Regions from separate parts of the Bradyrhizobium sp. USDA 223 genome, predicted to be linked through region 2. Evidence: predicted binding sites of a transcription regulator. Region 2 holds the regulator's gene; each other region holds the start of a gene.
What was found. Region 2 encodes PhoB, which activates phosphate uptake and scavenging genes when phosphate is short. Its sites were predicted from a motif close to TGTCATNNANCTGTCAT; they were not measured.

Region 1 (10,404 bases), 5.8 Mb from region 2:
CGGCAAGCGCGACCAGCCGCCAGTCATGTTCGTCGGTCAGACAGTAGAGCACCTGATACATAAGCATTCCCCAAGCCTGCCATCACCAAAGCCGGGAAGTGGTGGATATTAGGTAACGAAGGATGATTGGCGTGCCGGATGGTGAACAGGAGCTTCCAAAATCAACCGATCGTTGCCGGTCAGCGCGCGTTCGCTCCCCATTTTTCAATTGGCGGATGAGCGGGTGCCAATACAATCAACCTTCCCGCGCGCGCATGCCAGCCGCGCCGGGGACACAGGGAACGGGGGTGATTGCTTCGAGTTGGCCGCCGGGACTACATCTATAGGTTAGGCATGGCAACGAAGCACTACTCCATTGATCACACAGTGGGTCCGAATTCGGCAAGCTGGCTACGCTTGCAATCGTCGCCGGCCTGATCGGCGTGCTGTTCGCGGGCAGCACCCTGGTGACGCCGCTTTATGTGCTCTACGAGCGACAGTTCGGCTTCTCGCAAATCACCCTGACGCTGATCTACCTATGTGATCGGCAATCTGGCTGCGCTGCTGGTGTTCGGGCGCATCTCGGACCAGATTGGCCGCCGCCGGACAGCGCTCACTGCAACGGTCGTTGCCATCATCACGCCGTGGCCGGGGCTGTCTTCCTCGAGTTCTCCGCAGTGGTGGCCATCGTTATCGCGCTGACGCTCGCTGTCGAGCCGCACGGCCATGCTGTGCTCCCTCGACCTCATGCTCCCGAGCGTGGCACTGATCGTCGCTGCACAATTTCAGGCATCGATGGCCCTGATGATCGCGGCAATTACGCTATGCGCAGTTGCGGTGGGGCTGGGTTATCGTGGCAGCCTGCAGGTGGTGAACCAGATCGCGCCGGAGGATCGTCGCGCGGAAGTGGTCTCGGCCTATTTCATCTGCGGCTTTCTAGGCAACGCGCTTCCTGTGATCGGCATCGGGGTGATCTTGACGCTGGCAAGCCCGCGCCTTGCGAGTATCGTCTTCGCCGCCATGATCGCGGCCTTTGCCGTGATCGCGCTCGGCTTCGGGCTCAAATATAGGCCCACTAAATCAGGAACGCCGCGCTGATGGCGCGGCGTTCTCGGCGTCGGTCCAGTGCAATCGCATCAGCTCGCCGCGCGCAGATTCACCTTGCTCTCGGCGAGCGTCGTCAGCTTCTGGTCGGTCGCCTTCTCCTCCTCGAGCGTCTTGGCGAGCACCGCCGCACAATCCTTGCGGCCGAGCTGCTTGGCCCAGGCGATCAGGCTGCCGTAGCGGACGATCTCGTAATGCTCCGCGGCCTGCGCCGCATTGATCAGGGCCGCGTCGAGCACCGCCTTGTCGGCGACGTCGCCGGCGGTCTCGTCGGCTTCCTCGATGATGCCGTCGATTGCCGGGCAGTCGACCGCCTTCACGGGGACGCCGTGCATCTTGAAGACCTCCTCGAGCCGCGCGACGTGCTGCTTGGTTTCCTCGAGGTGCGTCAAAAAGCCCTGTTTCAGCTGCGGATCAGTGGCCTTGGTCGCCATCTTCGGCAGCGCCTTGGTGAGCTGCTGCTCGGCGTAATAGATGTCCTGGAGCTGATGTACGAACAGGTCGTTCATGGTCTTGATGTCTTTTGTGAACAGTCCCATCGTTCTGATCCTCTCGGGTTTTGGGAACACGGAGGCGCCGGCTTGCACGAAAAAGCCGCGTATTCCGCCATGTTCGATTGCTGATGGAGCCTAACGACCACGCGGCATCGACGTTCCAAAAACGCCGATACGGCTCTGCGCTGGAACAATGCGGACGGCGCCGGGATTTGAGATCTTATCGGCACGGCGAGCGCGGGGATGGCGTCGGGTTTCGCGACTCATATGCTTAACGCGCCGCCGATATGAACCGCGTATGACAAAGTTGCCCGCCGAACGCAGAACCTATTGTTGTCAAGGGCTGCACAAGCCGCTGATTTTGCCTTAAATGAGCTGGATCATGCCTAGCGATCGATGCCTGCCTTTTGGCCGTGATCGCACCCGACCGGCCAATGTCTGGCCCGGTCGGTCTTGCCCCCCGCCGGGAGGATGAATGCACGGACTGCTGCCCGCGTTGAAACGCGGCTTCAACAGATGGATCGGCTGGCGACGGCTCGGCGTCGCCGCGAGCATCTTCATCATCGCGTTTGCGATCACCACGCTGGTGCGGACGCTCAAGGGCATCGATACCGGGGTCATCCTGACCGCGTTGACGGAGATTCCCCGCGGCAACATCGGGCTGGCGGCGATCTGCGTCGTCTTCGCGTTCTGTACGCTGACCTTCTACGACTATTTTGCGCTGCGAACGATCGGCAAGAAGCACGTGCCCTATCGCATCGCGGCGCTGTCCAGCTTCACGTCCTATTCGATCGGGCACAACATCGGCGCCACGGTCTTCACCGGCGGCGCGATCCGTTTCCGGATCTATTCGGACTACGGACTGAACGCGATCGACGTCGCGAAGATCTGCTTCCTGTCGGGCCTGACCTTCTGGCTCGGTAACATCTTCGTGCTCTCGATCGGCATGGCCATCCATCCGGATGCGGCCTCCTCGATGGATCAGCTGCCCTCCTCGCTCAACCGGTTGATCGCCCTCGGCGGTCTCGCATCGATCGGCGCGTATCTGGTCTGGCTCTGCATGGGCGAGAAGCGCCGCGAGCTCGGCCAGAAAGGCTGGAAGGTGGTGCTGCCCTCGGCACCGCTGACCTTGGTGCAGATCCTGATCGGCGTCGTCGATCTCGGCTACTGCGCCACCGCAATGTACCTCCTAATGCCGGCTAACCCGCCGATCGACTTCATGTCGCTCGCGGTCGTGTTCATCCTGGCGACCCTGATCGGCTTTGCCAGCCACGCCCCCGGCTCGATCGGCGTGTTCGATGCCGCCATGCTGGTGGCGCTGCCCCAGTTCGGCCGCGAGGAGCTTCTGGCCACGCTGCTGGTGTTCCGCATTCTCTATTTCGTGATCCCGTTCGGCCTCGCCATCTCCATCATGGGCATGCGCGAGCTCTGGATGAATGTGGTCGCACCGTGGCAGGAGCGGCGGCGGCTGGCGGAAGCCTGCGCGCAGGCCAACCTGCCGAAGGAGGTGACGCCGATGGAGCGCGAACGGCTGCTGCGGCAGGCCGGCAAGCGCTGAGCCGCCGAAGGCACCTCGGAATCATCGGACAAAGGTTGCGGGCCGGCGCGCAATCCTCTCTTATTTCCGCCTCAACTTTGCCGTTGAAGACGCGGGCCATGATTTCCGTATTCCTTCGCACCCTTTCGGCAGGCGCCGTGCTGCTTACCAGCCTCCTCGCTTTGCCCGAGCGTGCCGCCGCGCAGGACGCCGGCACCATGCAGATCAGCTGGGAGGTGCGTAACCGCTTCCGGCTATTCCGCGAGGAGCGTGATTTCCTGCTCCATGTCGAGAACGCGCGTAACCGCAGCATTCTGGCCGCCGAGCAGTCGCTGGAGCTCCAGAGCGAGGGCCGCGGCTGGGCCCGCAACATGGTCAACCGGCTGTGCATCGATCTGCAGGGGCGGGTCAACCAGCCCTGCACCCGCGACAATGTCAAAGAGAACTACATCACGCCGATCGACCATCCGGTGACGGTGCGCCTGACCGGTGCGGTGCCGGTCGGCGCCACCTGCGCCTGGTCGTTCGATGACGGCGACGGGCCGCAGAGCTCGACCTTCGACTGTGCCGAGCCGGTCAATTTGCGCGTCCGCTACGGCAAGCAGACGGTCGCGACCGTCGATGTCTCGGCCGGCTCCGATCCGACCCAGCGGGTCCAGACCGAGATCCAGGTCCGCGACATCTTCATCGCAGGTCTAGGCGACAGCATCGCCTCGGGCGAAGGCAACCCGGACCGGCCACTGGCGCTGTCGGACGAAGGTTTTTGCTTCCGCTCCTATCTCGGCACCGCCGGCGAGCAGTACTATCGGCCGAGCCGCCACGGCTTCAAGGGCGGCCGCGCCTGCGAGGCGCCGGATACGCTCGCCAACTGGCAGCGCTACAGCGCGCTCTGGTTCAATGCGCCGTGCCATCGATCGCTCTACAGCTATCAGGCGCGCACCGCGCTGGCACTCGCGGTGCGCTACACCCACATCGCCGTGACCTTCCTGCCGCTCGCCTGCACTGGCGCCAGCATCGTCGACGGGCTGCTCGGCTCGCAGCGCGCCCGCGAATGCCCGCCCGGCAAGACCGGCGTCTGCAACACCAGCGTGAACGCGCAAGTCGCCGAGCTGCGGGAAGCCGTCACCGCGGCGAAGAAGCGCCAGCCCGATCGCACGCTCGATCTCGTGCTGCTCTCGGTCGGCGCCAACGACGTCTATTTCTCCGGCCTGGTCGCCGACGTCATCGTCGAAACCGCCACCGAGCGCGCGCTGTTCCGCCGCTCCGGCGTGATGGCAAGCGTCGACGATTCCCGCGATGCGCTCCAACGCGAGCTGCCGCAGGCTTTCGTCAAGCTGCGCGAGGCGTTGAAGCCGCTGGTCGGCGGCGACCTCTCGCACGTGGTCTATGTCTCCTATGCCAATCCTGCGCTCGCCGACGGCGGTGCGCCCTGCCGCGGCGGCCGGGCCGGCTTCGACATCCACCCGTCCTTCAATGCCGATCCGCAGCGCCTTTCCCGCGTCTCCGCCTTCGTCGACAGCGAATTCCTGCCGCAGCTGAAGGGGCTCGCCACCTGCACCCGCGGTGCGCTGTGCCGCGATCCCGAAGCCGACCGCATGACCTTCGTCGATGCGCACCAGGCCGCGTTCGCCGAGCACGGCTTCTGCGCCCGTTCCGGCAACGATCCCGAATTCGACCGCAGCTGCTTTGCCGCGAACGGCCAGAGCTTCGATCCCGACATCGTCAGCGCGGCGAGCCAGCCGATGCTGTGCGGCCGCGGCGCCTCGGAATACCGCGCCTACCTGCCCCGCGCGCGCTGGATCCGCGACGCCAATGACAGCTATTTCGCCGCGATGACCTATCCGCAAGGCCTGCCGGCGGCGAGCCAGCCGACCGACATCCACGATGCGGCCTGGGGCGTGCTCTCCGCCGTCTATGGCGGCGCGGTGCATCCGAGCGCCGAGGGCCATGCCGCGATGGCCGACGCGGCGCTGCCGGCGGCGAGCGCCGTGCTCGGTCTCGACGCCGTGCCGCCGAACGTGACGCGCGGACTGCTGCCGCAGTTGCTGCCCAGCGCGCAGCAATAGCGCGCGCTGCCTCCACACACCCACCGTCGTCGCCCGGCTTGACCGGGCGATCCAGTACTCCGTGACAGCAGTGATTGAATCGAGACGCCGCTGCGTACTGGATTCCCCGCCTTCGCGGGGAATGACAGCGCTGGTTTGATAGGGTTTCCCAACACCGATCATCCCCCACTTCGCCGTTCCATCGATCCAAAAACAGCATCGATCGATACTGCCTTGAACTTGGACACTTCGCCGCGCGCACCTCTAGGACTCGTGTCGGGCAAACGGCCGAGGCTTAAGAGAGGCGCGTGATGAGCGCAGTGGCGTCCGCAGCGGACGTCAGGCGGTCTCGCATCAGCCTGTTCCTCCTGAGGGCTCCCATGGGAGAGCCTGACCAGGCAACTCAACGGCGGCCCACAAGGCCGCCGTCTTTGTTTTGGGGGTGATCGATGCTAGAAGTGCCGGGGAAACGCCTTATTCATCTAAGGCATGTATCGATGTTCGACCTCAACCAGCTCCGCTGTTTCGTCACGGTGGCGGAGGAATTGCATTTCGGCCGCGCCGCCGTGCGGCTCAACATGACGCAGCCGCCGCTGTCCCGGCAGATCCAGGTGCTCGAGCACATCATCGACGCGCCGCTCTTGGAGCGCACCAGCCGCTCGGTACGCCTCACCCCGGCCGGGCGCAGCTTCCTGCCGGAGGCGCGGCGCATCCTCAAGCTTGCGGAGAGCGCTTCGCAAGTGGCCCGCCGCATCGCGCTCGGCAAGACCGGCTCGCTGAAGGTCGGCTTCACCGCGGCCGCGGCCTATGGCTTTCTGCCCGAGCTCATCGCCGCCTGCCGCGCCAAATTGCCGGAGGTCGATTTCTCTCTGAAGGAGATGGTATCGGGCGACCAGTTCGAGGCGCTGACCTCGGGCCAGATCGATGCCGGCCTGCTGCGGCCGCCGATCGCGCGGCCCGAGCTTGCCAGCCGTCGCGTCGTCGCCGAGCCGCTGCTTGCGGCGATCCCGAAGAAGCATCCGCTGGCGAATGCCGACGGCATCACCATCAAGGATTTCGACGACCAGCCCTTCGTGATGTACTCGCCCTACGAGAGCCGCTACTTCCACGACCTCCTGGTGGCGCTGTTCACCCGCGCCGACGTGCTGCCGCGCTACGTCCAGCATCTCAGCCAGATCCACTCGATCCTTGCGATGGTGCGCGCGGGCCTCGGCCTCGCCATCGTACCGGCGGCAGCGGCGAGCCTGAAGATCTCCGACGTCCGCCTGCGTCCGCTGAAGCTGCGCACGCGCGTTCCGGTCGAGCTGTTCATGGTGTGGCGGCGCGAGGACGAGAACCCGCTGCTGTCGGCGCTGGTCAAGATCGCCGGCGAATTGTCCTCCGCGGAGCTGGCGGAGGATTGATGCTCAATCCGCATCGGTCGATATAGGCTTTGGTTTGGACGCGCATCGAACGGTCTCCTAAACCACGGCGCATGGACGTGCGGCCTCTGCTTGCGTCCTCCGCAACACGAGAAGGGAGCGCCCATGAGCAAGATGACCCCGCAGGAAATGGCCCAGAAGATCGGATCGGGCCTCCTGTCCTTCCCCGTCACGCCGTTCAGGGCGGACTATTCCTTCGACGAGGCGACCTATCGCGCCAACATGGACTGGTTGTGCGGTTATGACGTCGCAGGCCTGTTCGCCGCGGGCGGCACCGGCGAGTTCTTCTCGCTGACGCCATCAGAGGTTCCGCAGGTCGTCAAGGTCGCCGTCGACGAGACCAAGGGCCGCGTGCCCGTGCTCGCCGGCACCGGCTACGGCACCGCGATTGCCCGCGAGATCGCCATCGGTGCGGAAAAGGCAGGCGCCGACGGCCTCCTGCTGCTGCCGCCCTACCTCACCCATTCCGAGCAGGAAGGCCTTGCCGCCCATGTCGAGGCGGTCTGCGCCGCCGTGAAGATCGGCGTCATCGTCTATAACCGCGACAACGCCATCCTCCAGCCCGACACGCTCGCGCGCCTTGCTGAGCGCTGCCCGAACCTCGTCGGCTACAAGGACGGCATCGGCGACATCGAGCTGATGACCCGCGTCTACACCAAGCTCGGCGACCGCCTCACCTATGTCGGCGGCCTGCCGACCGCCGAGACCTTCGCGCTGCCCTATCTCGACATGGGCGTGACGACCTATTCCTCGGCCGTGTTCAACTTCGTGCCGGAATTCGCCACCAACTTCTACGCCGCGGTGCGCAAGCGCGACCACGCCACGATCCAGGCCGGCCTGAAGGATTTCATCCTGCCGCTGATCGCGATCCGGAACCGCAAGAAGGGTTACGCGGTCTCGATCATCAAGGCCGGCATGAAGGTGATCGGCCGCGATTCCGGCCCGGTCCGTCCGCCGCTGACTGATCTCACCGAGCAGGAGATGGCGGAGCTGACCGCACTGGTGCAGAAGCTGCCCGCCGCACGATCGTCACAACAGGCTGCAGAATAATAAGACGAACGGAGGAGCCTGCGATGGCCCAGACTGAGATTTCCGGCGCGTCAGTCGCCGGAGCACCTGTTATCACGGCGATGCAGGTGATCCCGGTCGCGGGCCGCGACGGCATGCTCCTCAACCTGAGCGGCGCGCATGCGCCCTTCTTCACCCGCAACATCGTCATCCTCACCGACAATGCCGGCCACACCGGCGTCGGCGAGGTGCCGGGCGGGCAGAAGATCTGGCAGACGCTCCAGGACGCGCGCGACCTCGTGATCGGAAAGACGGTCGGCGCGATGAACAACATCCTCGCCGATATCCGTACCGCCTTCGCCGACCGCGACGTCGGCGGACGCGGCAAGCAGACCTTTGATCTTCGCGTGATGATCCATGCGGTCACCGCGATCGAATCCGCGCTGCTCGACCTGCTCGGCCAGCATCTCGGCCTGCCCGTCGCAGCACTGCTTGGCGAAGGCCAGCAGCGCACCAGCGTCGAGACGCTCGGCTATCTCTTCTTCGTTGGCGACCGTCGTAAGTCGAAGCTCGACTACGTCACGGGCGAGACCGGAAAGGCGGAATGGTTCAATCTCCGCCACCAGGAGGCGATGACGCCCGAGGCCGTGGTGCGGCTCGCGGAGGCGACCCACGACCATTACGGCTTCGCCGACTTCAAGCTCAAGGGCGGCGTGCTCCGCGGCGAGCAGGAGATCGAGGCGGTTACCGCAATCGCAAAACGCTTCCCCAGCGCGCGCGTCACGCTGGACCCCAACGGCGCCTGGTCGCTGGATGAGGCGATCAGCCTCTGCAAGGGCATGCATGGCATCCTCGCCTATGCCGAGGACCCCTGCGGCGCCGAGGCCGGCTTCTCCGGCCGCGAGATCATGGCCGAGTTCCGCCGCGCCACCGGCCTGCCGACCGCCACCAACATGATCGCGACCGATTGGCGGCAACTCTCCCATGCGCTGCGGCTCGGGGCGGTGGACATCCCGCTGGCCGATCCCCATTTCTGGACGATGCAAGGCTCGGTGCGCGTGGCGCAGACCTGCCGTGACAACGGCCTGACCTGGGGCTCGCACTCCAACAACCATTTCGACATTTCGCTTGCCATGTTCACCCATGTCGGCGCCGCCGCCCCCGGCAAGGTCACCGCGATCGACACCCACTGGATCTGGCAGGACGGTCAGGCGCTGACAAAGGAGCCGCTCCAGATCAAGGGTGGCAAGATCGCCGTTCCGGACCGCCCGGGCCTCGGCATCGAGATCGACCGCCCCGCCATCGAGGCCGCGCACGAGCTTTATAAGAAGCATGGACTCGGCGGGCGGGATGACGCTATGGCCATGCAGGACTTGATCCCCGGCTGGACGTTTGACGACAAGCGTCCCTGCCTCGTGCGTTAGAAACGTTCCCCTGGAGGAAAAAGATGACAGCGATCCTGAAGAACTTCATCGGCGGCGAATGGGTCGACGGCTCCGGCGTCACCAGGAACATCAACCCCTCCAACACCAATGATCTCGTCGGCGAATATGCCAAGGCCGACAAGGCGCAGACCGAGAAGGCGATCGCCGCCGCGAAGGCCGCCTTCCCCGCCTGGGCACAGTCGACCCCGCAGGCGCGCTACGACGCGCTCAACAAGATCTCGACTGAAATCCTCGCCCGTAAGGAAGAGCTCGGCCGCCTGCTCGCGCGCGAGGAAGGCAAGACCCTCCCCGAAGGCATCGGCGAGGTCGCCCGCGCCGGCCAGATCTTCGCGTTCTTCGCCGGCGAAGCGCTGCGCCTGATCGGCGAGAAGGGCGCCTCGGTGCGTCCCGGCCTCGACGTCGAGCTCACCCGTGAGCCGGTCGGCGTCGTCGGCATGATCACGCCCTGGAACTTCCCGATCGCAATCCCCGCCTGGAAGATCGCGCCGGCGCTCTGCTACGGCAATACCGTGGTGTTCAAGCCGGCCGAGCTGGTGCCCGGCTCGGCGCATGCGCTGTCCGAGATCATCACCCGCTCCGGCATTCCCGCGGGCGTGTTCAACCTCGTCGTCGGCTCCGGCTCGGTCGTCGGCCAGACCCTGCTCGAGCATCCGGACGTCGCCGCGATCTCCTTCACCGGCTCGGTGCAGACGGGACGCAAGATCGCGCAGGCCTGCGTGCTCTCGAACCCCATGAAGAAGTTTCAGCTCGAGATGGGCGGCAAGAATCCGCTGGTCGTGCTCGACGACGCCGACCTCAAGACCGCCGTCGAGGTCGCCGTCAACGGCGCTTATTTCTCGACCGGCCAGCGCTGCACGGCCTCGTCCCGCCTGATCGTCACCGAGGGCATCCACGACCGCTTCGTCGCCGCCATGGCCGAGCGTCTGAACAGTCTGTCGGTGGACGATGCGCTCAAGGCCGGCGTGCATATCGGCCCCGTGGTCGACCAGAACCAGCTCGACCAGGACCTGCGCTACATCAAGATCGGCCAGGACGAAGGCGCCAAGCTCGCCTTCGGCGGCGAGCTGCTGAAGCGCGAGAATCCCGGCCACTATCTCCAGCCGGCGCTGTTCACCGAAGCCAACAACAACATGCGCATCGCGCGTGAGGAGATTTTTGGTCCGGTCGCCGCCGTCATTCGTGCGAAGAATTACGAAGAGGCGCTCGCCATCTCCAACGATACCGAGTTCGGCCTCGCCTCCGGCATCTGCACCACCAGCCTGAAATACGCCTCGCACTACAAGCGCAACAGCGAGTCCGGCATGGTGATGGTCAATCTGCCGACCGCCGGCGTCGACTATCACGTGCCGTTCGGCGGCCGGAAGGGCTCGA
Region 2 (10,404 bases):
TTGCGATCTTCCTCACCGAGCTCTGCCCGCAATGGCTGCGCCGCCCGATCGGCATGGCGGTCGAGCTGCTCGCCGGCATTCCCTCGATCATCTACGGCATGTGGGGCTTCTTCGTGCTCGGCCCCTTCCTGGCCAACACCTTCCAGCCCTTCATGATCAGGGTGTTCGACGGCGTCCCCGTGCTGGGCGCGATCTTCGCAGGGCCCCCGTCCTATCTCAGCCTGTTCAACGCCGCGCTGATCCTCGCCATCATGGTGCTGCCCTTCATCACCTCGATTTCGGTCGACGTGTTCAAGACGGTGCCGCCGGTGCTGAAGGAAGCCGCCTACGGCGTCGGCTGCACCACCTGGGAGGTCGTCCGCAGCGTGGTGATCCCCTACACCCGCGTCGGCATCATCGGCGGCGTCATGCTGGCGCTGGGCCGGGCGCTCGGCGAGACCATGGCGGTGACCTTCATCATCGGCAACTCGTTCCGGATCTCCTCGTCGATCTTCGCGCCGGGCACGACCATCTCGGCGGCGATCGCATCCGAGTTCGCCGAGAGCGACGGCCTGCACCAGTCCGGCCTGATCCTGCTCGGCCTCCTGCTGTTCGTGCTGACGTTCTTCGTGCTCGCGGCCGCCCGTTTGATGCTGCTGCGCCTCGAAACCAAGGCCGGGAAGTGAAGCCATGAACCCGATCTATTCACGCCGCCGCCGCTGGGACATCGTCATCCGCGGCCTCTGCATCGCCGCCGCCGCCTTCGGCGTCACCTGGCTCGCGCTGATCCTGGTCACGCTGCTCTACAACGGCCTGGCCGGGCTCAACCTCCAGGTCTTCACAGCTGACACGCCGCCGCCCGGATCGAACGAGGGCGGCCTGCGCAACGCCATCGTCGGCTCGCTGATCATGACCGTGATCGGCGTCGGCATCGGCGCGCCGCTCGGCCTGTTCGCCGGCACCTATCTCGCCGAGTACGGCCGCAACGACAAGCTGACCTCGGTGATCCGCTTCATCAACGACATTCTCTTGTCGGCACCCTCGATCATCATCGGCCTCTTCATCTATGGCGCGGTGGTGGTGCCGATGCGCGGCTTCTCGGCGATTGCGGGCGCGCTGGCACTTGCCGTCATCGTGATCCCGGTCGTCGTGCGCACCACGGAGGACATGCTGCTGCTGGTGCCGAATCCGTTGCGCGAAGCTGCCAGCGCGCTCGGCCTGCCGCGCTCGCTGGTGATCAGGCGAATCGCGTACCGTGCGGCGCGCGCCGGCCTCATCACCGGCGTGCTGCTCGCCACCGCCCGGGTCGCCGGCGAGACCGCGCCGCTGTTGTTCACGGCGCTGTCGAACCAGTTCTTCAGCCTCGGCCTGGACAAGACGATGGCGAACCTGCCTGTCACCATCAACAACTTCGTGCAGAGCCCCTACGAATATTGGAAGCAACTCGCCTGGAGCGGCGCGCTGCTGATCACCCTGACCGTGCTTGCCCTTAACATTGGCGCGCGCATCCTTGGCGCCGAGAGGACTGCAAAATGAGTGAAATGTCTGTTTCCGTCAGCGCACCGACCGTTCATCCCGGTTCGCAGCCGTTGCCCGAGGCGCCCGCCAAGGTCACCGCGCGCAACCTCAACTTCTACTACGGTGACCACCACGCGCTGAAGAACATCAACCTGGCGCTCGGCACCAACCGCGTCACGGCGTTCATCGGCCCGTCCGGCTGCGGCAAGTCCACCCTGCTGCGCATCTTCAACCGGATGTACGACCTCTATCCGGGCCAGCGCGCAGAGGGTCAGCTGTTGCTCGACCACACCAACATCCTCGACCCCAAGCTCGACCTCAACCTGCTCCGCGCCCGGGTCGGCATGGTGTTCCAGAAGCCGACGCCGTTCCCGATGACGATCTACGAGAACATCGCCTTCGGCATCCGCCTCTACGAGAAGATCTCCAAGTCCGAGATGGACGGCCGCGTCGAGAAGGCGCTGCGCGGCGGCGCGCTGTGGAACGAGGTCAAGGACAAGCTTAATGCCTCCGGCCTGTCGCTCTCCGGCGGCCAGCAGCAGCGCCTCTGCATCGCCCGCACCGTCGCGGTGCGGCCCGAGGTGATCCTGTTCGACGAGCCCTGCTCGGCACTCGACCCGATCTCGACCGCCAAGGTCGAGGAGCTGATCCAGGAATTGTCCGAGAATTACACGATCGCGATCGTCACCCACAACATGCAGCAGGCGGCGCGCGTCTCCGACAAGACCGCCTTCATGTATCTCGGCGAGTTGATCGAGTTCGACGACACCAGCAAGATCTTCACGTCGCCGAGCGATCGGCGCACGCAGGATTACATTACCGGCCGGTTCGGCTGAGGAGACGGAACATGGGTTCTGAACATACCTTAAAGGCTTTCGACAGCGACCTTCAGGAGCTCACCCGCCTGGTCGCCGAGATGGGCGGCATCGCCGAGCGCATGATCGTCGATTCCGTCGACGCGCTGATCCGCCGCGACGTGGCGCTCGGCCAGCGCGTCGTCGCCACCGACGGCGAGCTCGACGCGCTGCAGAAGCGCATCGAGGAGCGCGCCGTGCTCACCATCGCCCGCCGCCAGCCGATGGCCGTGGACCTGCGCGAGATCGTCGGCGCCATGCGCGTTGCGACCGATCTCGAGCGCATCGGCGATCTCGCCAAGAACATGGGCAAGCGCGTCGCGGCGCTGGAGACGGATTTTCATCCGCTCAAGCTGTTCCGCGGCCTGGAGCACATGACCGACCTCGTGCAGCAGCAGGTCAAATCGGTGCTGGACGCCTATGCCGCGCACGACCTCCCGGCGGCGATGGCGGTGTGGAAGGGCGACGAGGAAGTCGACGCCATCTGCACCTCGCTGTTCCGCGAGCTCCTCACCTACATGATGGAGGATCCGCGCAACATCTCGTTCTGCATCCACCTGATGTTCTGTGCCAAGAACATCGAGCGGATCGGCGACCACGCCACCAACATCGCCGAGACCGTGTTCTACATGATCGAGGGCCAGGCGATCACCGACAAGCGGCCGAAGGGCGACATGACGACCTTCGCCACGACGGTGCCGAACACCTGACGACTTAAGGAGCGACGACAACATGGGCGCACGCATTATGGTGGTTGAGGACGAGGAAGCTCTCACCGAGCTTCTTCGCTACAACCTCGAAGGCGACGGCTATGACGTCGAGACGGTGATGCGCGGCGATGACGCCGACACCCGCCTCAAGGAGCACATTCCCGATCTGATCGTGCTCGACTGGATGCTGCCGGGCCTGTCGGGCATCGAGCTGTGCCGGCGGCTTCGGACCCGCTCCGAGACCAAGCAGCTGCCGATCATCATGCTCACCGCGCGCGGCGAGGAGAGCGAGCGGGTGCGCGGGCTTGCGACCGGCGCGGATGATTACATCGTCAAGCCGTTCTCGGTGCCGGAGCTGCTTGCGCGCGTGAAGGGTCTGCTCAGGCGTGCGAGTCCCGAGCGCCTCGCCACCGTGCTCGCCTATGGCGATATCGAGCTCGACCGCGACAAGCGCCGCGTGGCGCGCTCAGGCCGGCCGATCGATCTCGGCCCGACCGAATATCGCCTGCTGGAGTTCTTCCTGGAGCATCCCGGCCGCGTGTTCTCGCGCGAGCAGCTGCTCGACAGCGTCTGGGGCCGCGACATTTACATCGACGAGCGCACCGTCGACGTCCATATCGGCCGCCTGCGCAAGCTGCTCAATCTCGGCCGCGAGCAGGACCCGATCCGCACCGTCCGCGGCGCCGGCTACGCGCTGGACGATCGCTTTGCGAAGGCTGAGCAGACATAAAGCGCCAGCGACAGCTGGTTTGGCGAACTGCGGCGCCGATCTCGACCGTCATCCCGGGGCGCGCGCAGCGCGAGCCCGGGATCTCAGCGCGAGCGCTCGCGCTCGCCGCGATCAACGATAGTACGTGGTCTGGCGAAGACTCGCAGTAACCATCTCGCGCAATCACCGCGCCCTGTGGTTATGGATCCCCGCTCCCCGTGCGCAATCGCGCACTAGGCGGGGATGACACCGAATAATTGGAGCCGTCATCGTGTGACGGCTGCTGTCCTGGCAATCAATGAAATCGCGAGCTCACCGCGTGCCCGGCTTCGGTGCTGCGCGACGGCGGTCCGCTGCGGGCTGATAGGCCACGCGCGAATGCTGGGCGCAGTAGGGCAGGCCTGAGAGCGCCTTGCCGCCGCAGAAGAAGAAATCCGGGCTCGATGGATCGCCGACCGGCCAGTGGCAGGTCGCCTCGTTCAATTCCAGCAGCGACAGCCGCTGGCTCATCGGCACCACGTTGTCGTAGGTAACCGGCTCGGCTTCCAACTCGACCTCGAAGGCCTGCGCCAGCGCGGTGTTGCCGCGCGCGACGGGGCGGGTCACCCGCATCATGTGCTGCGCGGGCCGTGCCTTGCGCGGCCTGGGCGCTGCCGATGAAGGGCTCTTGGCGCGGCCGGACAGGCCGAGCCGGTGCACCTTGCCGATCACGGCATTGCGGGTCACATTGCCGAGCTCCGCCGCGATCTGGCTGGCCGAAAGTCCGGCCTCCCAGAGCTTCTTCAGCTGCTCGACGCGATCATCGGACCAGGTCAAAACCGTCATTGCACCCTTTCCCTCGCTGCGCGCCTGCCATCCTGGGCCTTCGCAGCGAATGCTTTAGCCTTGAAAAACCCGTGCCGTCAGAATCCCTTAAGGCTCGCCGGGCGCGCTCAAGACGCCCGAACGTTTACGCCGGTACATGAGGACTTCTGGGATCAGAACTGCTGCACGAGATGTCGTATCTGACAGTCCAAACGCTACAATATGGCGTGACTCCCGCGCAAGAGTCCGCCGACTCGCTTCCACATGTTCCGTGGTGAAAAACCGCAAAATCGGCACCGCAAGACTACGGAATCAGCGTTTCGCGAGGCTTTCCGGGCGGCATTGACACCCGTCTTGCCAAGCATAAGATAGTGGCACGTGCCGCCCTTAAAAGGCGGCACGTTTCGTTTTCCGGGGCCGGTTGATGGTGCGTCGCGCAATGCATGCCTCACACCGTCCGCAACATTCAAGTGATGTCATGACTAACAGCGCAGCGCCGCATTTGCTCCCCGTTTTCGCCAGGGCCGACCTCGGTTTCGAGCGCGGCGAAGGCTGCTGGCTGATCGCGACCAACGGCGATCGCTATCTCGATTTCACCTCGGGCGTGGCGGTGAATGCGCTCGGCCATGTCCATCCCGCGCTGGTCAAGGCATTGCAGGAGCAGGCGACCAAGCTCTGGCACATGTCGAACCTGTTCCAGAGCCCTGACGGCGAGAAGCTCGCAAGCCGCCTCTGCAATGAGAGCTTTGCGGACTTCGTGTTCTTCTGCAATTCCGGCGCCGAGGCGCTGGAAGGCGTGATCAAGCTGGTGCGTCACCATCACTTCTCCAAGGGGCATCCGGAGCGTTACCGCATGATCACCTTCGAGGGTGCCTTCCATGGCCGCACGCTGGCGACGCTCGCCGCCACCGGCTCTGCGAAATATCTCGAGGGCTTCGGCCCGCCGATGGATGGCTTCGACCAGGTGCCGCATGGTGATCTGGAGGCTGTGAAGAAAGCGATCGGTCCGCACACCGCCGGCATTCTCATCGAGCCGATCCAGGGCGAGGGTGGCGTTCGTTCTGCACCTCACGCCTTCCTGAGGGCGCTGCGCGAGCTCTGCAACGAGCGCGGGCTGCTGCTCGCCTTCGACGAGGTGCAGACCGGCATGGGCCGCACCGGCGAGCTCTTTGCCTACAAGCGCACCGGCGTCACACCGGACGTGATGTCGCTCGCCAAGGCGCTCGGCGGCGGCTTTCCGATCGGCGCGGTGCTGGCGACCGCGGATGCGGCCGCCGGCATGGGGCCCGGCTCGCACGGCTCGACCTTCGGCGGCAATCCGCTCGCGATCTCGGCTGCCAACGCCGTGCTCGACGTCATGCTCAAGCCCGGCTTCTTCGACCACGTGCAGAAGATGTCGCTGCTGCTCAAGCAGAAGCTCGCCTCCGTGATCGATCGTCACCCTGATGTCGTCAGCGAGGTTCGCGGCGAGGGCCTGCTGATCGGCATCAAGGCCGTGGTGCCGTCGGGCGATCTCGTCGCGGCGCTGCGCGCCGAAAAGCTGCTCACCGTCGGGGCCGGCGACAATGTCGTGCGCTTCCTGCCGCCCCTGATCGTCACCGAAGCGGAGATCGAGGACAGCGTCGGGCGGTTAGAGCGGGCCTGCGCTGCGATCTCCTCCAGCCAGACCAAGCGGGCGGCAAGCTGATGAGCACGACGCCCAACAAAGCTCCCAAGCACTTCCTGGACATCAACGAGCTGCCGCTGTCGGAGCTCAAGAGCATGCTCGCCGCCTCTTCCGCCATGAAGGCGAAGCAGAAGGCGCAACAGCCGGTCAGGCCGCTCGAGGGCAAGACGCTGGCGATGATCTTCGAGCGTCCCTCGACCCGCACCCGCGTCTCGTTCGACGTCGGCATGCGCCAGCTCGGCGGCGAGGCGATCATGCTCACCGGCGCCGAGATGCAGCTCGGCCGCGGCGAGACCATCGCCGACACCGCGCGGGTGCTGTCGCGCTATGTCGACGCCATCATGATCCGCATCCTCAACCACGATGCGCTGCTGGAGCTCGCGGCCAACGCCACCGTGCCCGTCATCAACGGCCTGACGCGGCGTTCGCATCCCTGCCAGGTGATGGCCGACCTCATGACCTATGAGGAACATCGCGGCCCGATCGAGGGCAAGACGGTGGCCTGGACCGGCGACGACAACAACGTGCTGGCGTCCTGGGCCCATGCCGCCGAGCGCTTCAAATTCCAGCTCAATGTCGCAACGCCGCCGGAGCTCGCACCGAAAAAGGCGATGCGCGACTGGATCAAGGCGACGGGCGCGCCGATCGTGCTCGGCACCGATCCCGAGGCCGCCGTGCGCGGCGCCGATTGCGTCGTCACCGACACCTGGGTGTCGATGGGCGACAAGGAGGGCGAGCACCGCCACAACGTCCTCAAGCCCTACCAGGTCAATGCCAAGCTGATGTCGCTGGCAAAGGCGGACGCATTGTTCATGCATTGCCTCCCGGCCCATCGCGGCGAGGAGGTCACCGATGAGGTGATCGACGGGCCGCAATCGGTCGTGTTCGACGAGGCCGAAAACCGCCTGCACGCGCAGAAGGGCATCTTGGCCTGGTGCTTCGACGCGGTGAAGTAACCTTCTTGTAGCCCGGATGAAGCGCAGCGAAATCCGGGGTTCTCAACGCGTGGAAAGACCCCCCGGATTGCGCTGCGCTCCATCCGGGCTACGCAGCTCGTCGTTCCGCGGACGACGGAATGCGGGCGTGCCTCTTTCAATTTGCATCGAACGACCCCAGATAAAGCGCCATGGTTTCCCAATCTCCTGACATGAAAACCGGGCCTGAAGGCCCGGTTCGCGCGCCATCATCGGTTCCGATCGATGACGCCGTGCTGCCTTACGAGGTCGACGCGCTCGACGTGCGCGGGCGCCTGGTGCGGCTTGGCCCCGCGCTCGACGACATCCTCACCAAGCACGACTATCCCGCAGCCGTGGGCAAGCTGCTCGGCGAGGCCATCGTGCTGACGACGCTGCTTGGATCGGCGCTGAAATTCGAGGGCCGCTTCATTCTTCAGGCCCAGACCGACGGTCCGGTGTCGTTCCTGGTCGTCGACTACAAGGCCCCGGACCGCCTGCGCGCCTATGCGCGCTTCGACGCCTCGCGCCTGGGCACGACCAAGGATTCCGGCACGCTGCTCGGCCGCGGCCATCTCGCCATGACCATCGACCAGGGCCCCGACATGAGCCGTTACCAGGGCCTGGTTGCGCTCGACGGCGGCAGCCTGGAAGACGCCGCCCACGAATATTTCATGCGCTCCGAGCAGATCCCGACGCGCGTGCGCCTCGCGGTCGGCGAGGAGTGGCGCTCGAGCGACGGCGGCAAGCATCGCTGGCGCGCCGGCGGCATGCTGATGCAATTTCTGCCCAAGGCGCCGGAGCGCGCGCGGCAGGCGGACTTGCATCCCGGCGATGCGCCCGACGGCACCGAGGTGCACAGCGTCACTGAGGACGATGCCTGGGTCGAGGCCCGCTCGCTGATCGAGACCGTCGAGGACGTCGAGCTGATCGATCCCGAACTCTCCGGCGAGCGGCTGCTCTACCGCCTCTTCCACGAGCGCGGCGTGCGCGTGTTCAATCCGCAGGTGCTCGAGGCGCGGTGCTCCTGCTCGCGCGATGCGGTCGCCGCGATGCTCAAGAGCTTCTCGCACGACGATCGCGCCGCCATGGTCAAGGACGACAAGGTCGTGGTCACCTGCGAGTTCTGCTCGTCGGTGTACCAGTTCACGCCGCACGAAGCGGGCGTCGAGGACGCGTAAGCCTACCCGCGTCGCTGCACTCAATGACGAGTGGAGCAGTGCCACACGCGCGGTGTCATCGCCCGACTTGATCGGGCGATCCAGTACTCCGAGACGATGCTGATCGAAACGAGAGGCCGTGGCGTACTGGATGCCCCGGTCAAGCCGGGGCATGACAGTTGTGAGTGTTACGGCGAACTCGCCTCCCTAATTCAACACCCGCTTGTTGTCGGGGCTGTCCAGCGAAAATGTCGGCACGTCGATCTCGAAACGCTCGCCGGTTTCGCTGACCATCTGGTAGCGGCCGGTCATGAAGCCCGAGGCGGTCGAGAGCGGCACGCCGGAGGTGTATTCGAAGCGCTCGCCGGGGGCCAGGATCGGCTGTTCGCCGACCACGCCTTCGCCCTTCACCTCCTGCTGGCGGCCGGAGGCATCGGTGATGATCCAGTGCCGCGTCTTGAGCTGCACGGTCTCCTCGCCCGAATTGGTGATGACGATGGTGTAGGACCAGAAGTAGCGCGAGCGGTCGGCCGACGATTGCTCCGGAACAAAGTTCGGCTCGACGGTCACTTCGATCTGGCGGGTCACGGCGCGGTACATGGCTGTCATCATACCGAAATCCGCCCCGGGAACCAAACCCCCGCGGGCGCCTTGGCGACATCGTCCCGCCAGAATTGGCGGGAAAGCACACCACCGAGGGAGACACCCTGATGTGATCCGGACGCTTTGCGAGACGACAGCCGGACCATTACACTGCTTCAATGTCGCGATTTGCGGAAGGGTTTCCAGGCCCCGATGACCATTGCCGACCAAGTGACGGGATCGACCATCGCAGGAACCGCGGGCGCCAAGCCCGCAGGGACCAAGGCGCGCGCCGCAGCGCCGGCCATCACGCTGCCCGCCATCGGCGAGCGCGAGCTCCGACTCGATCTGTTCCGCGGGCTCGCGCTATGGCTGATCTTCATCGACCATCTGCCGCCCAGTCTGCTGACCTGGTTCACGATCCGCAATTACGGCCTCAGCGACGCCACCGAAATTTTCATCTTCATCTCCGGCTACACCGCCGCCTTCGTCTATGGCCGGGCCATGCTGGAGAGCGGCGTTCTCATCGCCACCGCGCGCATCCTGCGCCGGGTCTGGCAGATCTACGTCGCCCACGTCTTCCTGTTCACGATCTTCCTCGCCGAGATCTCCTATGTCGCGACCAGGTTCGAGAACCCGCTCTACACCGAAGAGATGGGCATCATGGACTTCCTCAAGCAGCCCGACGTCGTCATCGTGCAGGCGCTGCTGCTGCGCTTCCGTCCCGTCAACATGGACGTGCTGCCGCTCTACATCGTGCTGATGCTGGCGCTGCCTCTGATCCTGTGGTCGATGAAATGGCGGCCGGACGTCACGCTCGGGCTGTCGGTCCTGCTCTACGCGGTGACCTGGGAGTACGACCTTTACCTGTCGGCCTATCCGAACGGCTTCTGGGCCTTCAATCCTTTCGCCTGGCAATTGTTGTTCGTGTTCGGTGCCTGGTGCGCGCTCGGAGGTGCGCGTCGCATGTCGGGCATCCTGGCCTCGCCCGTGACGATGTGGATCTCGATCGCCTATCTCATCGCGGCGTTCTACGTGACCTTGACCTGGTACGTGCCCCAGCTCTCCCAGTTCATGCCGAAGCAGATCGAACAATGGATGTATCCGATCGACAAGACCGACCTCGACGTGCTGCGCTTCGCGCACTTCCTGGCGCTGGCGGCGCTGACCGTACGCTTCCTGCCCCGCGATTGGCCGGGCTTGAAATCGCGCTGGCTACGACCATTGATTCTATGTGGTCAGCATTCGCTCGAGATCTTCTGCCTCGGCGTCTTCCTGGCCTTTGCCGGCCATTTCGTCCTCGCCGAAATCTCCGGCGGGCCGGTGATGCATGCGTTGATTAGCCTCTCCGGAATCCTGATCATGTGGGGAGTTGCGTGGATCATTTCGTGGTACAAGCGTGTGGCTGACAAGAGCGGTGCGAAAACCAAGAACGCCGTCGGCAACGCCGATCTGGCGGGAGGGGGCTG
Region 3 (10,404 bases), 1.2 Mb from region 2:
CGATCGTACTCCGCGCCACCGACCTTGTTGTCACTCATCTCCGCAAGGATCTGTCCCGGAGTCGGCAGCGTTTTCGGATCGACGCGCTTGTCGAGATTCCAGAGGTCGGAGCGGACGATGGCGCGGGCGCATTGGAAGTAGATCTCGTCCACGTTCATCACCATGACGCTGCGCGGCGCCTTGCCTTCGACCTTGAACGAGGCGAGCAGCTCCGGATCGATGGAGAGATGCGCGCGGCCGTTCGCCCGCACCGCATTGCCCGAGCCCGGGATCAGGAACATCAGCGACACCCTGGGGTCGCGCACGATGTTCCGCAAGGAATCAACCCGGTTGTTGCCGCGGCGGTCCGGCAACATCAGCGTCTTGGAATCGTGGATACGGACGAAGCCGGGCAGATCGCCGCGCGGCGAGCAGTCGATGCCCTCGGGTCCGATGGTGGCGAGCGCGGCGAACGGCGCCTTCTCGATGAAGATGCTGTAGAGCGGGGTGACGTGGTCGGCAACTTTGACGGTCGAGGCATCGTTCGTGACGCCGTAGATGGCCTCCAGCTGCTCGACCGTTTCAATCACCGTCATTCCACTCTCTCCTTGCTGTTGCCAGCAACTAGTCTTGCCAGCCTTCATTCCTGATCACGCGTCCCAGCTGGCGGCCGTGGTAGTCCGCGCTGCCGGCATTGACGATGGTGACGTCCGCGTGCGCCGACGCATCATCGACGCTGCGCGACAGCCGCTCGGCGATGCTGCCATCGCTTGTCCGGGCGCGCGCAGCAAGCCGCTGCGCCAATACGTCCGGCGGCGCCGTGATCGCGACCACCACGACGTTGGCATAGGCCTGGCGCAAGGCGGCGATCACGGTGCGTGAGACGTTGACGACGATGGTGCGGCCGGCGCGGATGTCGTCGTTGATCTCGAGCGGCAGCGCATAGGAATGCCCATGCGCCTCCCAGTGCACGGCAAAGTCGCCGTGCTCGCACGCACGGCGGAATTCGTCGGGGCTGACCGCGATATTGTCTTCATCGGCCGAGGACGCCCGCGTCACGATGCGGCGCGGGAAGACGATGTCGGGGTCCTCGCTGCAGGCGGCCTGCGCCAGCCGCAACAGCGTGTCCTTGCCGGCGCCGCTGGGGCCGACCACGAGCACGAGCCGGCCGGAGCCGATCGCACCCGTCTCGCCTTCGCCCGTGGTCGCCATCTCGCTCATGCGACGCGGTGTCCTTCGCGCCAGACGCTGCGGACCACGGGAACGTGGCCTGCGACATGGACGCGGATCAGATCGGCGCGCTTGCCGGTCGCGACCTCGCCGCGGTCGGTGAGGCCGACCGCTTCGGCGGGCGCTTTCGTCACGGTGCGGACCGCGGCAGGAAGGCTGATCGCGGGCACATGCTCGGGCAATTGCAACGCGGCCATCAAAAGGCTCGACGGAATGTAATCCGACGACAGGATGTCGAGCAGGCCTTCGCGGGCGAGATCGACCGCCGCGATGTTGCCGGAGTGCGAGCCGCCGCGCACTACGTTCGGCGCGCCCATCAGGATGTCGATGCCGGCCTGGTGCAGGCCGCGCGCGGCCTCCAGCGTGGTCGGGAATTCCGCGACCGAGACGCGGTCACGCACGGCGTCCGCGACGTTCTCCTCGGTGGTGTCGTCGTGGCTCGCCAGCGGAATGTTGTACTCATGCGCCAGCGCCACGATCTCGCGCATGTTGGCCGCGGCATAGAGCCTCTGATACTCGAAGCGCTTTGCGAACAGCTCGTCGAGCTCGGCATCGGTCTTGCCGCCGCCCTTGCCGCGGTAATAGTCGCGCAGCTTGACCTCGTCGCGGAACTGGCGCTGGCCCGGCGTGTGGTCCATCAGCGACATCAGCTTGACGTCGGGACGGTCGATCAGCTCCTTGGCCTCCTCGACCACGCTCGGCATCGGGATCTCGCAGCGCAGATGCAGGAAGTGATCGGCGCGCAGCAGGTTGGCCTCGCGCGCGGTGGTGATCGCGGCGGCGAGCACGCCGGCGCGGCCATCGACCTCCTCGGCGCCGTCCTCGCGCCAGACCCGGAGCGAATCGAACACGGTGGTGATGCCCGAGGTCGCAAGCTGGCCGTCATAGGAGATGACGGCGGCGACCGGATTCCAGAACACTTTTGGCCGCGGCACGTAATGCGCCTCGAGATGGTCGGTGTGGAGCTCGATCAGGCCGGGCATGATCAGATCGCCGCCGGCATCCTCGGCACCCGCGGGCGCAGTCCCCTCGCCGATCTCCGCAATGCGGCCGTCGGCAAGCGCGAGCCAGCCCTGCTCGATCACCCGGTCAGCCAGCACGATCCTGGCGTTGGCGATCACGGATTCCTTCTTCATTTCCCCATTCCTTCAGGCCGCGGCGGCAAAGCCGGTGACGTCGACGATGCGGTCGGCAATCAAATGACGGATTTCGTCGTCATGGACAATGGCGACCATGGCGACGCCCTGACGTTTCTTTTCAGCGACCAGCTCCACCACCACGGCGCGATTGGCTGCATCGAGCGAGGCGGTCGGTTCGTCCAGCAGCAGGATCGGCAGATCCGAGATGAAGCCGCGGGCGATGTTCACGCGTTGCTGCTCGCCGCCGGAGAAGGTCGCGGGCGGCAGCTGCCAGAGCCGCTCGGGAATGTTGAGGCGGCGCAGCAGCTCGCCGGCGCGCGCCTGTGCCTCAGTCCGGCTCATCCCGTTCACGATCAACGGCTCCGCCACGACGTCGATGGTCGCAACCCGCGGCACGGCCCGCAAGAACTGGCTGACATAGCCGATGGTGGAGCGGCGGATGTTGAGCACCTGCCGCGGCTCGGCGGTGGCAAGATCGACCACGGCGCCGCGATGGCGGATGCCGATGCGGCCGCTGTCGCAGCGGTAATTGCCGAAGATCATCTTCAGGATCGACGATTTGCCGGCGCCCGACGGACCCGACAGCACCACGCACTCGCCGGGATTGACGTGGAAGGTCACGCCGCGCACCACCGGCAGCTCGATGCCGCCCTGCAGGTGCATCGTGAAGGTCTTTTGCGCATCGGCAATGTCGATCATGGCGGGCATCGGAGGGCTCATGTTGTAAAGATCATGGCGGCAGGATCGAGGAGACCAGCAGCTGGGTATAGGGCTCGCGCGGATCGTCGAGAACCTGATCGGTGAGACCGGTCTCGATGACGCGGCCGCCTTTCATCACCATCACGCGGTGCGACAAGAGGCGCGCCACCGCGAGATCGTGGGTGACGATGACGACGGCGAGGTTCAGCTCGGCGACGAGGCTGCGCAGGAGATCGAGCAGGCGCGCCTGCACCGACACGTCAAGGCCGCCGGTCGGCTCGTCCATGAACACGAGCCGCGGCTCGGTGACGAGGTTGCGGGCGATCTGGAGGCGCTGGCGCATGCCGCCGGAATAGGTGCGCGGCGCATCGTCGATGCGCGCGACGTCGATCTCGACGCGTGTCAGCCAATCCGACGCGGTCTCACGGATGCGGCCGTAGTGATTCCACCCCACCGCCATCAGCCGCTCGCCGACATTGGCGCCGGCCGACACCGCCATGCGCAGCCCCTGCGCGGGATCCTGATGCACGAATCCCCAATCGGTGCGGAACAGGAAGCGCCGTTCGGCCTCGCCCAGCGTCGTGAGATCGCGGGTGACGCCGTCACGAATCCGGTAGGAGACGTGCCCCGCGCTCGGCGCGAGCTGGCCCGACAGCATTTGCAGCAGCGTCGACTTGCCCGAGCCGGATTCGCCGACGATCGCCAGCACCTCGCCGGGATAGAGCGAGAACGAGACGTCGCGGCAGGCATTGATGCGGCCGAACGACTTGCTGAGGGATTTTGCGACCAGCAGCGGCTCGTCGTTCTCGATCAAATTCTGATCAGCCATTCGCGGCCTCCTGCGCCTTCTCCTTGTACGGCGCGGCACTGAGGCTGCCGTGATGGCCGGCAGCCTGGCGGCCCTCGCAATAATCGGTATCCGAGCACACGAACATGCGCCCGCCCTTGTCGTCGGTGACGATCTCGTCGAGATAGGAATTCTCCGCGCCACAGAGCGCGCAAGGGGCGTTGAAGCGGTAGGGCTCGAACGGGTGGTCCTCGAAATCGAGCGACACCACCTGCGTATAGGGCGGGATCGCGTAGATGCGCTTCTCGCGGCCGGCGCCGAACAATTGCAGCGCCGGGCAATTGTCCATCTTGGGATTGTCGAATTTCGGCGTCGGCGACGGATCCATCACATAGCGCGCGTTGACCTTCACCGGATAGGCGTAGGCGGTGGCGATATGGCCGAAGCGGGCGATGTCTTCGTAGAGCTTCACATGCATCAGGCCGTATTCGGCCAGCGCGTGCATGCGCCGCGTCTCGGTCTCGCGCGGCTCGAGGAAGCGCAGGGGCTCGGGGATCGGCACCTGATAGACCAGGACCTGGTTGGCACGCAGCGCCGTCTCCGGGATGCGATGGCGGGTCTGGATCACCGTGGCATCCTCCGTCGCCGTCGTCGTCGCAACGCCGGCGGTCTTGGCGAAGAACTTGCGGATCGAGATCGCATTGGTGGTGTCGTCGGAGCCCTGGTCGATCACCTTCAGCACGTCGGCGGGACCGAGGATCGCGGCCGTGACCTGCACGCCGCCGGTGCCCCAGCCATAGGGCATCGGCATCTCGCGGCTGGCGAACGGCACCTGATAGCCGGGAATGGCGATCGCCTTCAGGATCGCGCGGCGGATCATCCGCTTGGTCTGCTCGTCGAGATAGGCGAAATTGTAGGCCGGCGCGTTCATTCCGCGGCCTCCTTCATGGCATCTTGGGTATTGGCGTCGGCGAACGCTTCGGAGAACTCCTGGCGCAGCTTGCGCAAGAGGCCGAGCTCGGATTGGAAATCGACATAGTGCGGCAGCTTCAGGTGCTCGACGAAGCCGGTCGCCTGGACATTGTCCGAATGCGACATCACGAATTCCTCGTCCTGCGCCGGGGCCAGCGCCTCCTCGCCGAGCTCACGGGCGCGCAATGCGCGATCGACCAGCGCCATCGACATGGTCTTGCGCTCGCTCTGGCCGAAGGCGAGGCCATAGCCGCGGGTGAAGCACGGCGCTTCCGTCGCCGAGCCCTTGAACTGGTTGACCATCTGGCACTCCGTGAGCTCGATCGCGCCGAGCGGCACGGCAAAGCCGACGTCTTCCGCGAGGAATTCGACCTCGACCTCGCCGAAGCGGATCTCGCCGACGAAGGGATGGTTGCGGCCGTAGCCGCGCTGGGTGGAATAGCCCATCGCGAGCAGAAAGCCTTCGTCACCGCGCGCAAGGTTCTGCAGGCGCAAATCACGGTCCGCGGGGAAATTCAGCGGCTCGCGGGTGAGATCGCCGACGCTGGCGCCGTCCTCAGCTTCCGGCGATGATTCGATCAGCCCGTCGCGCCCGAGAATGTCTGTCACGCGCGGCGTCGGCGCGGTGGAGGCTTCGGCCGCAGCCGGCCTCTCTGGCACAAAACCTTGGGCGAGCGATGGATCGAGCAGGCGGTGCGTGTAGTCGAAGGTCGGCCCCAGGATCTGGCCGCCGGGAATGTCCTTGAAGGTCGCCGACACCCGCCGCTGCACCCGCATGGCGCCGGTGTCGACGGGCTCGCTGACGCCGAAACGCGGCAGCGTGGCGCGGAAGGCGCGCACCAGGAAGATCGCCTCGATCAAATCGCCGCGGGCCTGCTTGATCGCAAGCGACGCGAGCTCGCGGTCATAGAGCGAGCCTTCGCTCATGACGCGATCGACAGCGAGGCCAAGCTGCTCCGAGATCTGATCGAGCGAGATTTCCGCAACGCTCTGGTCGCCGCGCCGCTTATGCGCGAGCAGGCGATGGGCGTTCTCGATGGCGCGTTCGCCGCCTTTGACTGCGACATACATGCTTCTAGCTTCCCTTGCTCACGATTCGCGTGGTGCGGGGGATCGCGACCACGGCGTCATCGGCGACCAGCACCACATCTATGCCGCGCGGAAACAGCGCTTCGTTCATCTGCAGGCGCTCGAACAGGTCGAAAGGCTTGATCGACGCCTGCAGCGTGGCGACTCCGTCGATGCCGGGGCCGCGCAGCTCAAAGCTGCGCCCGGCGGCGAGGCTGTCGACCTGGATGATCACCGTGGTCGAGCGGTCCGGATACTCGCTGGTGCCGAGCGCGAAGGATTCGAACGAGGGCAAGGCGCCGCCGTCACTGATGAGCGCGAACGAAGCGACCGACGAATCCTGCACAACCGGCGCGCCAGTGTGGAACTTGAGCCACTTCGTCACGTCCGCGCTTTCCGCCATCCGTGCGTCGAGCCAGAGCGGCGTGTCGTGGTCGAACAGCGTCAGCGCGATCGCGGCGGTGCCGCGCATCATCGTATCAGGCGCGCCCGCCATCGGCACGATGCGCTGGACCGAGCCCGGCCGCGCCATGGCGTCCATGACCGAGCGAAAGGTCGATTGCGCCGACAGCACCTTGTCGGCGAAACCCGGCGGCAGCTCCGCAATCGTGGTCATGATCTCACCCCTCACCGCGCACCATGGTGTAGAAATCAACCTTCGTCGCGGCGGCCGCTGCCGCCGCCTGCTTGCGACTGACCATGAGCTGCTCGCGCAACGGCGCGATAATTTCGCGCTCCACCGCTCCGCCGAAATCGCGGGACTGCACCAGCGCATCGCACAGCGCGATCAGACGCGCCTTCTCACCGTCGCGGCCGAGCGTGTAGCCGAACCCGACCTCGCCGCTCGCAAGCCGCACCGCGGCGCGCGACACCGTCGCTTCGCCGAGATTGAACGGCGCACCATCGCCGCCGACCCGGCCGCGCAGCATGACGAGGCCGTTCTCGGGCGTGCGCAGATCCTGATGGTCCGGGAGGGCCAAGTTGCGGAGGCGAGCGGCGATCTCGCCCGCCTCCGCGTGCGCCAGCACCGCCATTGCGGCCTTGCGCTGGGCTTGCTGGTCGTTGTGCTGGGTCACCTGGTCCATCGAACCTTCTACAGAACTTGCCGCGCCGAAGTTGTCTATGATAATAGACAACTTCATACGGACGCGCCATGACTGTTTCGTGACAATGCTGTGATTTCTGGAGTAGGTTTCCCGCGACATGAGCATGCAGGACACAGCCTCGTCGGGCGTCGCGCTATGGCGCCTCGTGGCCGATGGCATCGAGCGCGGCATCGCCGACGGCCGCTTTGCGGCCGGCGACAAATTGCCGGGCGAGATGGAGATCGCCGAGACCTATCGCGTCAACCGCCACACCGTGCGGCGCGCGCTGGCAGCGCTTGCCGAGCGCGGCCTGGTGCGCGCCGAGCGCGGCAGCGGAACCTATGTCGAGGCCCAGAAGCTCGCTTATCCCCTGCGCTCGCGCACGCGCTTCTCCGAGATCGTCGGCGCCGATGGCCGCGAGCCGCACGGCCGGCTGATCGAGGCGACCAACGACGTCGCAACGCGCGAGCTCGCACGGGAGCTGGGATTAAGGACCGGCGCACCCCTGGTGCGGATCGAAGCGATTCGCCTCGCCGACCGCACGCCGATCTGTGTTTCTACCACCTGGCTCTCGGCTGACCTGTTCCCGGATGCAGGCGCCGTGTTCGCGGCGACGCGCTCGATGACGAAGCTGCTGGAGCATTTCGGCGTCCGCGACTATCGCCGTGGCGCAACGAGGATCACCGCAGGGATTGTCGATGCGAGCGACGCCGCACGGCTCGATCTGGCGCTGGGGCGGCCGATCCTGGTGGTCGACGCCACCGACCATGATCTCACGGGCAAGCCGCTGGTGACGAAGCACTCGCGCTTTGCGGCAGAACGTGTGGAGTTCTTGGTGGAGAACGGTTAGATCAGAGCGTTTTCCAGCGAAGCATGCCCTCGGACTTGATCCGACGTGGAAACGGTGTGCGTCGAGAAAACGCGTCAAAACAAGAAGCCAGAGTTCCGTTCCGATTCAATCGGAATGGATAAGGCTCCAGCACGACGTTAGGCGACCGTCCGCTTGCCGATAATCGCGAAGCGCAGCTTGCCGGAAATCCAGTCGATCGACGATACCGTTATCAGGATCAGCAGGATCAGAAACGATACCTTCTGCCATTCCAGCACCCGGATCTGTTCGGCAAGCTGAAGGCCAATGCCGCCAGCGCCAACGATTCCGATGATCGTCGCCGATCGCGTGTTCGACTCGAAATAGTAGAGCACCTGGCTCAGCAAGACCGGGAATACCTGCGGCAGCAATCCGAACCGGACGCTGTGGAAATGGTTGCCGCCCGATGACCGAACGCCTTCCGCGGGGTTCTTGTCGGCGACCTCGATCGCTTCCGAGAACAGCTTGCCGAACGTTCCGAAATCGCTGCAGATCACGGCCAGGATGCCGGCAAACGGCCCCAGCCCCACGACACCGACCCAGATCAGTGCCCAGATCAAGGTATCGACTCCACGGATGGTATCGAGGCCACGACGCGTCAATACGCGGATGATCCGGCTTGCAACCACGTTGCGCGCCGCCAGCAGGGATACCGGCAGCGCGAGCAGCGCGCCGCCCAGCGTGCCGAGAAACGCGATCGACACCGTCTCTCCGAGCGCATGCAGATATTTCAGAACCTCCGCCCAAGAACCCGGATTGGGCGGCAACATGAGCTGGACGAATTCGCCCAGCCTGACCATGCCTTGGGAGAGCCGGTTAAAGGGAATATCGAGCTGGACGATCCCGAACAGGAACAGCCCGACCGCCCCGCCGACGAGTATTGCGATCCTTCCCCGCTGCCACCAATCGGTCCGGAAGACGTCGGGATACCGTTCGGCAATGCCGGCCCGGTTTTCAAAACTGAAGGAGCTCATCGGGTGCTTCCCTCCAGCCCGAGCAGGCGGTGTCGCAACCGTTCCGTCAGGAAGTCGATCAACATGACGGTAAGGACGATGAGCAACAGGATGGCGCTGACGTCGGTGAAGTAGAACTTGCGAACCGCCTCGATCAGATCCTGGCCGATCCCGCCGGCGCCGACGAAGCCCATCACGGCAGCGCCACGCACGTTGATCTCGAACCTGAGCAAGGCATAGCTCACGAAGTTCGAAAGGACTTGAGGCAACGCGCCGAACCGAACAACCTGAACCCAACTGCCCCCGCTTGCCGCCACCCCTTCGACCGGCTTGCTGTCGATGTTCTCGACAACCTCGGCGAACTGCTTGCCCAACGCTCCGGCGGTATGGATTGCAATGGCCAGAACGCCCGGCAGCGGCCCGAGACCAAAGGCCAGCACGAAGATCAGGGCAAACACGATCTCCGGCACGGTCCTGAAAAATTCCAGGACGCGCCGGGTGACGAAAACAGTCGTTCCTGATTTCACGAGATTGGCCGAGGCGAGGAAGCAAAGTGCGAAACCGCACAGCGCACCCGAGAGGGTGCCCATATATGCGATCAGCAACGTATCCCCGAGAAGCCGTGTCCAGCGCGGCAACCCCCACAGCCAGTCCGCCAAATCGCTCCATGCGGTCGCGAACGAAAATTTGGGTGCGATGCTGACGAAATAGGCCGGGAAGCGCCAGAAGTTCTCGACAAAATTTCCAAGACTGACCTCGCCCATCCAGCCCGCGGCAATAGCAACGGCGATCAGGACGGCGGCACCGAGCCATACGCGCCGGCGCTTGGCGGCAATTGCAGCCGCATAGCGATCGGCAAGCTCACGCAGCCTGGCTTCCGGGAATTCGGGAACTGCTGTTCGCATGGGATGTTCGGAAGAGCCGACGGCCAGATCGTGCGATCTGCCCGTCTTGTCCAACCCTTCGTTTCCCTCAGGATTTCTGCTTGCGAATGCTGTCGACAAACTTGGTCAGTTCGATCACGGCCTCATACGCCTTGTGGTCGACCTCGACGTAGGGCAATTGCTTCCCCTCGTAGATCTTGTCGAAAGCGGCCTTGTCCTTCACCGCAATTTCCAGCACGGCTTTCTTGATCGCCGCCTTGAGGTCGTCAGGCAGGCTGCCGAGATAGGCCATCGGCGAGTTCACAATCTGCTCGGACTTCATGATGATCTTGAAATCCGCGGCCTTCGCCATGCCCTTCCGTTCCATCCGGAGCAGGTTCGATTCCTTCTCATCGTTCCACCAGTTGAACGCCGCGTCGCAGGTGCCCTGCGAAAGCCCGATCACTGCGTTTTCGTGGCTCCCCGAGTAGACCACCTTGGCGAAGAACTTTTCCGGGTCGATGCCCATCTTGTTCATCGCGAAACGCGGCACGTTGTTGCCGGAAGTCGAATTGGGATCAACGAGGCAGAGGTTCTTGCCTTGCAGGTCCTTGATGTCCTTGTAGCTCGAATCGCTCTTGACATAGAGAACCGAGTAATAGCCCTTGGTGCCGTCGCCGTTCACCTCGATAGCGAACGGTTCGACCTTCGCGCCAACGATGTAGGCACGCGCGTAGGACGCCGGGCCGTACATCGCGATG

Region 1: the regulator PhoB is predicted to act here: its motif matches at 1,865-1,881, upstream of ABIA40_RS05545 (YbhN family protein).
Region 3: the regulator PhoB is predicted to act here: its motif matches at 7,028-7,044, upstream of phnF (phosphonate metabolism transcriptional regulator PhnF).

The regions. Positions count from the first base shown of each region.
Region 1 is NZ_JBIYDR010000001.1:1,273,377-1,283,780, reverse strand. It holds gene ABIA40_RS05565 (EAL domain-containing protein) at 1-61, opposite strand, end outside; gene ABIA40_RS05560 (hypothetical protein) at 516-707, opposite strand; gene ABIA40_RS05555 (hypothetical protein) at 739-1,077, shown strand; gene ABIA40_RS05550 (ferritin-like domain-containing protein) at 1,116-1,622, opposite strand; gene ABIA40_RS05545 (YbhN family protein) at 2,053-3,135, shown strand; gene ABIA40_RS05540 (hypothetical protein) at 3,234-5,180, shown strand; gene ABIA40_RS05535 (LysR substrate-binding domain-containing protein) at 5,657-6,562, shown strand; gene kdgD (5-dehydro-4-deoxyglucarate dehydratase) at 6,686-7,630, shown strand; gene gudD (glucarate dehydratase) at 7,654-9,012, shown strand; gene ABIA40_RS05520 (aldehyde dehydrogenase family protein) at 9,036-10,404, shown strand, end outside.
Region 2 is NZ_JBIYDR010000001.1:7,052,270-7,062,673, forward strand. It holds gene pstC (phosphate ABC transporter permease subunit PstC) at 1-665, shown strand, start outside; gene pstA (phosphate ABC transporter permease PstA) at 670-1,515, shown strand; gene pstB (phosphate ABC transporter ATP-binding protein PstB) at 1,512-2,333, shown strand; gene phoU (phosphate signaling complex protein PhoU) at 2,345-3,061, shown strand; gene phoB (phosphate regulon transcriptional regulator PhoB) at 3,084-3,791, shown strand; gene ABIA40_RS32800 (GcrA family cell cycle regulator) at 4,083-4,595, opposite strand; gene ABIA40_RS32805 (aspartate aminotransferase family protein) at 5,053-6,261, shown strand; gene argF (ornithine carbamoyltransferase) at 6,261-7,196, shown strand; gene ABIA40_RS32815 (Hsp33 family molecular chaperone) at 7,367-8,374, shown strand; gene apaG (Co2+/Mg2+ efflux protein ApaG) at 8,561-8,953, opposite strand; gene ABIA40_RS32825 (OpgC domain-containing protein) at 9,149-10,404, shown strand, end outside.
Region 3 is NZ_JBIYDR010000001.1:5,823,265-5,833,668, forward strand. It holds gene ABIA40_RS27140 (pyridoxamine 5'-phosphate oxidase family protein) at 1-575, opposite strand, end outside; gene phnN (phosphonate metabolism protein/1,5-bisphosphokinase (PRPP-forming) PhnN) at 604-1,200, opposite strand; gene ABIA40_RS27150 (alpha-D-ribose 1-methylphosphonate 5-triphosphate diphosphatase) at 1,197-2,345, opposite strand; gene phnL (phosphonate C-P lyase system protein PhnL) at 2,358-3,056, opposite strand; gene phnK (phosphonate C-P lyase system protein PhnK) at 3,079-3,876, opposite strand; gene ABIA40_RS27165 (alpha-D-ribose 1-methylphosphonate 5-phosphate C-P-lyase PhnJ) at 3,869-4,765, opposite strand; gene ABIA40_RS27170 (carbon-phosphorus lyase complex subunit PhnI) at 4,762-5,877, opposite strand; gene phnH (phosphonate C-P lyase system protein PhnH) at 5,882-6,490, opposite strand; gene phnG (phosphonate C-P lyase system protein PhnG) at 6,495-6,959, opposite strand; gene phnF (phosphonate metabolism transcriptional regulator PhnF) at 7,078-7,809, shown strand; gene phnE (phosphonate ABC transporter, permease protein PhnE) at 7,947-8,801, opposite strand; gene phnE (phosphonate ABC transporter, permease protein PhnE) at 8,798-9,685, opposite strand; gene phnD (phosphonate ABC transporter substrate-binding protein) at 9,753-10,404, opposite strand, start outside.